2 linked regions of the Cupriavidus necator genome follow. The protein of the gene in region 2 interacts with the protein of the main gene of each other region in a pairwise test. Links are inferred from orthologs where the notes say so. Each region holds a gene or a part of one and is shown on either strand. Other genes may lie near its edges.

The links.
Region 1: the proteins of ileS (region 2) and I6H87_RS26350 interact in binary tests that used the Escherichia coli proteins (3 or more experiments, as listed by UniProt). The link is inferred for Cupriavidus necator from one-to-one orthologs.

Annotation. Positions count from the first base shown.
Region 1 is NZ_CP066019.1:1,609,719-1,612,997, forward strand. Bases 89-3,054 are described here. They hold I6H87_RS26350 (ABC transporter substrate-binding protein), read left to right. Parts: upstream 89-1,061; coding sequence 1,062-2,048; downstream 2,049-3,054. Other genes in these bases: I6H87_RS26345 (ABC transporter permease subunit), read left to right, coding at 89-1,036; zwf (glucose-6-phosphate dehydrogenase), read left to right, coding at 2,094-3,054. Outside these bases: more of I6H87_RS26345, read left to right, coding at 14-88; more of zwf, read left to right, coding at 3,055-3,279. UniProt on the Escherichia coli protein: Part of the ABC transporter complex RbsABC involved in ribose import. Binds ribose. Also serves as the primary chemoreceptor for chemotaxis.
Region 2 is NZ_CP066018.1:2,263,865-2,267,666, forward strand. The notes cover bases 126-3,614. They hold ileS (isoleucine--tRNA ligase), read right to left. Parts: upstream 3,221-3,614; coding sequence 326-3,220; downstream 126-325. Other genes in these bases: lspA (signal peptidase II), read right to left, coding at 126-326; I6H87_RS10615 (bifunctional riboflavin kinase/FAD synthetase), read right to left, coding at 3,345-3,614. In the rest of the region: more of lspA, read right to left, coding at 1-125; more of I6H87_RS10615, read right to left, coding at 3,615-3,802. UniProt on the Escherichia coli protein: Catalyzes the attachment of isoleucine to tRNA(Ile). As IleRS can inadvertently accommodate and process structurally similar amino acids such as valine, to avoid such errors it has two additional distinct tRNA(Ile)-dependent editing activities.

The sequences.
Region 1 (3,279 bases), on a different replicon or contig from region 2:
TCAGGAGACACATATGCGCAATCCCCTCTCATCCACGGCCCATGGCGTCACCGCCCAGGCTGCCACGCCGGTGGGCCACGCCACCGGCCGCGCCACCACGCAGGAACGCCTGCGCGCGCTCGGCATGCTGCCGGTGCTGGTGCTGCTCTGCTTTGGCTTCACGCTGCTGACCGAGAACTTCGCCAGCCTGCAGAACCTGTCGATCATCGCCCAGCAGGCGTCGATCAACCTGGTACTGGCCGCGGGCATGACATTCGTGATCCTGACCGGGGGCATCGACCTGTCGGTGGGATCGATCCTGTCGGTGTCGGCCGTGGTGGCGATGCTGGTCTCGCTGATGCCGCAACTGGCGGCGCTGAGCGTGCCGGCAGCGCTGCTGTGCGGATTGCTGTTCGGACTGGTCAACGGTGCGCTGATCGCCTTCATGAAGCTGCCGCCGTTCATCGTGACGCTGGGCAGCCTGACCGCGGTGCGCGGGCTGGCGCGGCTGGTCGGCAACGACAGCACGGTCTACAACCCGGATATCCCGTTCGCATTTATCGGCAACGGCGACCTGCTGGGCATCCCCTGGCTGGTGGTGATTGCCGTTGCGGTGGTCGCGGTGTCGTGGCTGGTGCTGCGCCGCACGGTGCTGGGGCTGCAGATCTACGCGGTCGGCGGCAATGCCGAGGCGGCGCGCCTGTCGGGCATCAAGGTGTGGGTGGTGCTTCTGTTCGTCTATGCGGTGTCGGGCCTGCTGTCGGGGCTGGGCGGCGTGATGTCGGCGTCGCGGCTGTATGCGGCCAACGGGCTGCAGCTGGGGCAGTCCTATGAGCTGGATGCGATCGCCGCGGTGATCCTGGGCGGCACCAGCTTTGTCGGCGGGGTCGGATCGATTGCCGGCACGCTGGTGGGTGCGCTGATCATCGCGGTGCTGTCCAACGGGCTGATCCTGCTGGGCGTGTCGGATATCTGGCAATACATCATCAAGGGCCTGGTGATCATCGGCGCGGTCGCGCTCGACCGCTATCGCCAGAAGGGCTCGGCCCGTACCTGAGCTGCGGCCGCACAGGAGACAGACCGTGATCCAACCCATCCTCAAAGCCCTTGCCGCGAGCGCGCTGGCAGCGCTGTGCGCGGCGCCGGCCCTGGCACAAGCGCCCGCGCAGACCGCGCCGGCTTCAGATGTCCAGTCCGTGCAGCGCCCGCTCAAGAAGGTTGGCGTGACCCTGGGTTCGCTGGGCAACCCGTATTTTGTCGCACTGGCCCGCGGTGCCGAGGCCGCGGCCCTGCAGGCCAACCCGAAGGCAAAGGTCACCGTGCTGTCGGCGGACTACGACCTGAACAAGCAGTTCATGCACATCGACAGCTTTATCGTCGCCGGCGTCGACCTGATCCTGATCAACGCCGCCGACGCCCGCGCCATCGAGCCGGCGGTACGCAAGGCGCGCAAGGCCGGCATCGTGGTGGTGGCGGTCGATGTGGCCGCCGCCGGCGCCGATGCCACCGTGCAGACCGACAACACCCAGGCCGGCGAACTCGCCTGCGGCTTTATCGCCGACCGGCTCAAGGGCCGCGGCAACGTCATCATCCAGAACGGCCCGCCCGTATCGGCGGTGCTGGACCGGGTCAAGGGCTGCAAGACCGTGCTGGCGCGCCACCCCGATATCCGCATCCTGTCCGACGACCAGGATGCCAAGGGCTCCCGCGAAGGCGGGCTGAACGTAATGCAGCTGTACCTGACGCGCTTTCCCAAGGTGGATGCGGTCTTCACCATCAACGACCCGCAGGCCGTGGGCGCGGACCTGGCCGCGCGCCAGCTCAACCGCCGCGGCATCGTGATTGCCTCGGTCGACGGCGCGCCTGACATCGAGGCGGCATTGAAGGCCGACACGCTGGTGCAGGCCTCGGCCAGCCAGGACCCGTGGGCCATTGCCCGCACCGCTGTGCAACTGGGCGTGGGCATGATGAATGGCCAGCGCCCGCCCAACCCGACCGTGCTGCTGCCGTCCACGCTGGTGACGCGTGCCAATGTAGGCCAGTACAAGGGCTGGGCCGCGCCGCGGTAAGCGGCACGGCCGGTCCTTCCACCCTCTTTTCCATTTGCTGATTCCATGATGGCTAGCCCCCCTGCCGGCGCTCCGGCACCTGAACCTGCTCCAGAGTTCGATTTCGTACTGTTCGGCGCCACCGGCGACCTGGCGCGGCGCAAGCTGCTGCCGGCACTGTTCGATGCCCACGCCGCCGGTTCGCTGCATCCGCGCGGGCGCATCCTGGCACTGGGCAGCCAGCCGCTGTCGCATGACGCCTACCTGGCGATGCTAAACGACGAAGTGCTGCCAGCGCTGGCCGGCAACGCCGCGGCCGCAGCGTGGCAGGGCTTTCTCGACCGCATCGTGTACCTGCAGGTCGATGCCAACGCCGATGCCGGCTTCGGCGCGCTGGCCGAGCTGGTCAATGCGCGCGCGGCGCCAGTGGTGGTGTTCTACCTGGCCACGGCCCCGCACCTGTTCGTCACCATCTGCGAGCAACTGGCGCGCGTGGGCCTGACCGGCCCGCGCAGCCGCATCGTGCTGGAAAAACCGCTCGGGCACGACCTGGCCTCGTCCGAGGCCATCAACGCGGAAGTGGCGCGGCACTTTGCCGAGGACCAGATCTACCGGATCGACCACTACCTGGGCAAGGAGTCGGTGCAGAACCTGATGGCGGTGCGCTTTGGCAACGTGCTGTTCGAGCCGCTGTGGCGGCGCGAATGGGTGCGCCAGGTGCAGATCACCATCGCCGAAGAGCTGGGCGTGGAGCGCCGCGGCAACTTCTATGACGGCATCGGCGCGCTGCGCGACATGGTGCAGAACCACCTGCTGCAGCTGCTGTGCATGGTGGCGATGGAGCCGCCCACGAGCCTGTCGGAAGACGCCATCCGCGATGAGAAGCTCAAGATCCTGAAGGCGCTGCGGCCGATCCGGCCGGAAGACGTGGCCGAAAAGGTGGTGCGTGGCCAGTACTCCCGTGGCGCCGCGGGCGGCGACCCGGTGCCCGGCTATGCCAGTGAACCCGGCATCGCGCCCGACAGCCGCACCGAGACCTTCGTCGCTATCCGCGCCGAGATCGCCAACTGGCGCTGGGCCGGGGTGCCGTTCTACCTGCGTACCGGCAAGCGCATGCAGTCGCGCGTGGCGGAGATCGTAATCCATTTCCATGACGTGCCCTACCCGCTGTTCCCGCACCCGCTGGGAATCATGTCCGGCAACCGGCTGGTGATCACGCTGCAGCCCGAGGAGAGCATCCGGCTGTATTTCC
Region 2 (3,802 bases):
AGCCGCTGTCCGGTGTGGCGATACAGCAGCCACACGATGAACGCGCCCACCACGATGCCCAGCCCGGTGAAGAACCAGCGCTGCCAGCCGCCGGCATCGGCCAGGAAGCTGAACGCCGCGCCCTTGTTGTAGACCAGCACCAGGTTGAAGAAGCCGGTCACCGGGCGCGATTCACCATAGGTGAAGGTGCGCACGATGACGATCTTGAAGAACTGGTCGAGCACCACCACCAGCAGCGCGAAGGCCATCCACAGCAGCGGGGTGGTGCTGGCGGCCTTGTTGTTGCGGCGTGCCGGGCGCGCGGAACGGGACGTGGTCGATGCCATCAGGCATGGCTCCTGTGTTCACCGGCGCCGAACAGGTTGCTGTCGCAGCGCCCGCAGAGGGTCGGATGGTCCGGGTTGTGGCCGACATCGGCGCGGTAGTGCCAGCAGCGCTCGCACTTGGCATGGGTCGACGGGGTCACCGTGACCAGCAGGTCGCCGGCCTCGGGCGCGTGCGTTACCTTGGCCGATGAGGTCAGCAGCACGAAGCGCAGGTCGTCGCCCAGGCTCTGCAGCGCGTCCAGCACCGGGCCGCCGGCCTGGATGGTCAGCTCGGCCTGCAGCGACGAGCCGATCTCGCCTTCCACGCGCACCGCTTCCAGCTGCTTGGTGACCTCGGCGCGCACTTCGCGCAGCGTGTGCCACTTCTGCAGCAGATCGTCGGCGCCATCGTCGACTTCCGGTATCGCGTAGTAGGTGCTGGTGAAGATGGTGTCGGTGTGCTCGGTGCCGTGGGCGAAGATCTGCCACGCTTCCTCGGCGGTGAACGACAGGAACGGCGCCATCCAGTGCAGCATCGCCTGGGTGATGTGGTACAGCGCGTTCTGCGCCGCGCGGCGGGCCTTGGAGTCCGGCGCGGTGGTGTACAGGCGGTCCTTCAGCACATCGAGGTAGAACCCGCCCAGGTCCTCGGAGCAGAAGGTCTGCAGCTTGGACACCACCGGGTGGAATTCATACGCCTCATAGTGCGACAGCACTTCCTTTTGCAGCTGCGCGGTCAGTGCCACGGCGTAGCGGTCGATCTCCAGCCATTCCGACGCCGGCAGCGCGTGCCTGGCGTGGTCGTAGTCGGACAGGTTGGACAGCAGGAAGCGCAGCGTGTTGCGGATGCGGCGGTAGCCTTCCACCACGCGCTTGAGGATCTCGTCCGAGATCGACAGCTCGCCGGAGTAGTCGGTCGAGGCTACCCACAGGCGGATGATCTCGGCGCCCATCTTGTTCGAGATGTCCTGCGGCGACACGGTGTTGCCGATCGACTTGGACATCTTGCGGCCTTCGCCGTCGACGGTGAAGCCGTGCGTCAGCAGCGCCTTGTAGGGCGGCTTGCCGTACAGCATCGACGCGGTCAGCAGCGACGAGTGGAACCAGCCGCGGTGCTGGTCCGAGCCTTCCAGGTACAGGTCGGCGAGGCGGCCATCGGCTTCATCGGCGGACGGATCGTACAGGTCGTCGCGGTGCGAGCCGCGGATCACGGACCAGTGCGTGGTGCCGGAGTCGAACCACACGTCCAGCGTGTCGCGGTTCTTCTCGTACTGGCTGGCCTCGTCGCCCAGCAGCTCGGCCGGGTCCAGCGTCTGCCAGGCCTCGATGCCATGCTGCTCGACGCGCCTGGCCACTTCTTCCAGCAACTGCGGCGTGCGCGGGTGCAGCGCTCCGGTTTCCTTGTGCAGGAAGAAGGCCATCGGCACGCCCCACTGGCGCTGGCGCGACAGCGTCCAGTCCGGCCGGTTGGCGATCATGTTGTGCAGGCGCTGCTTGCCCCAGGCCGGGAAGAACTCGGTGGCGTCGATGCCGGCCAGCGCGGTCTCGCGCAGGGTGGGGCCGGTCTTGCCGTTCTCGTCGGCCGGGTCCACGTCCATGCCCGCGAACCACTGCGAGGTGGCACGGTAGATGATCGGCGTCTTGTGGCGCCAGCAGTGCATGTAGCTGTGGGTGTACTTGTGCGAGTTGAACAGGTTGCCCGAGGCCTGCAGCACCTCGACGATCTTCGGGTTGGCGTCCCAGATCGACAGCCCGCCAAAGAGCGGCAGCGTGCCGGCATAGACGCCGTTGCCCATCACCGGGCTGATGATGTCGGAATCGGCCATGCCGTGCGCCTTGCACGACTGGAAGTCTTCCACGCCGTAGGCCGGCGCCGAGTGCACGATGCCCGAACCGGTGTCGGTGGTGACATAGTCGCCCAGGTAGACCGGCGACAGGCGGTCATAGCCCGCGTCCATCTTGGCCAGCGGGTGGTGGAAGCGGATTTCCGACAATGCCGCGCCGGTGGTGGTGGCCACGACCTTGCCTTCCAGGCCGTAGACCTTGAGCTGCTCCTCGACGCGCTCGGTGGCCAGGATCAGGTAGCCGCGCGGGGTCTCGACCAGCGCGTATTCCACTTCCGGGTGCACGTTCAGCGCCTGGTTGCTCGGGATGGTCCATGGCGTGGTGGTCCAGATCACGATCCAGCCGGGCTTGCCGTCGAGCTGCTCGAAGGGCACCTTGAAGGCGTGTGCCAGCTTGTCGGCTTGCGCGAACGGGAAGCCCACGTCGATCGACAGGTCGACCTTGTCCTTGTATTCGACCTCGGCCTCGGCCAGCGCCGAGCCGCAGTCGAAACACCAGTTCACCGGCTTCAGGCCGCGGAACACATAGCCCTTCTCCATGATCTTGCCGAGTGCGCGCAGTTCATCCGCCTCGTTGCTGTAGTTCATGGTCAGGTAGGGGTGGTCCCAGTCGCCCAGCACGCCCAGGCGTTCGAAATCCATCATCTGGCGCTTGATCTGCTCGGTGGCGTAGGCGCGCGCCTTGGCCTGGACCTCCTGCACCGGCAGGCCCTTGCCGAATTTCTTCTCGATCTGGATCTCGATCGGCATGCCGTGGCAGTCCCAGCCCGGCACGTAGACGGCGTCCAGCCCGGTCAGGCCGCGCGCCTTGATGATCATGTCCTTGAGCACCTTGTTGACGGCGTGGCCGATATGGATGTCGCCGTTGGCATACGGCGGGCCGTCGTGCAGCACGAACTTCTTCGCGCCCTTGCGGGCCGCGCGGATCTTCTTGTAGAGCTGCTTGTCCTGCCACTGCTTGACCCACTGCGGCTCGCGCTTGGGCAGGTCGCCACGCATCGGGAAGGGCGTGTCGAGCAGGTTGACCGGATATTTGCTTTTCTCGGGCTTGGCGCGTTTGTCGTCAGGCATTTCGATTCTCAGGGCAATTCGGGTTGGCGCGCGGGCGGCGGCAGGCCGGCGGGCGCGCGGAAAGACTGGGGCGGCGGCGTGCGTGCCGGGCCCGCGCCACTGGCGTGCGGGCGGGCGCCGGCCGCTACCTAATTCGGTCGGTGGCGGAGGTGGCGAAGTCGCGCCCGCCGCTGCCTTCGGCCGCGCCCGGGGCGGTCAGGCCGAAGAAGGCGCGCGCATCGGCGCTGTCCTTGGCGATGGCGGCGGTGAGCTCGTCCAGGTTGTCGAAGCGCGCTTCGTCGCGCAGCTTCTTCATGAATTCAACCCGCACCAGCTTGCCGTACAGGTTCTCTTTGAAATCGAACAGGTGGACTTCCAGCAGCACCCGGCCGGCGTCCTCGATGGTGGGGCGCACGCCGATGCTGGCCACGCCCGGCAGGGGCTGGTCGGCGATGCCGTGCACCTGCACCACGAAGATGCCGCTGACTGCCGGCCGCTTGTGCGAGATGCGCAGGTTCAGCGTCGGGAAGCCCAGGTCGCGGCCCAGCTTGCGGCCGTGGATCACGTGGCCACTGATGGCATAGCCGTGGCCGAGCAGGCGCC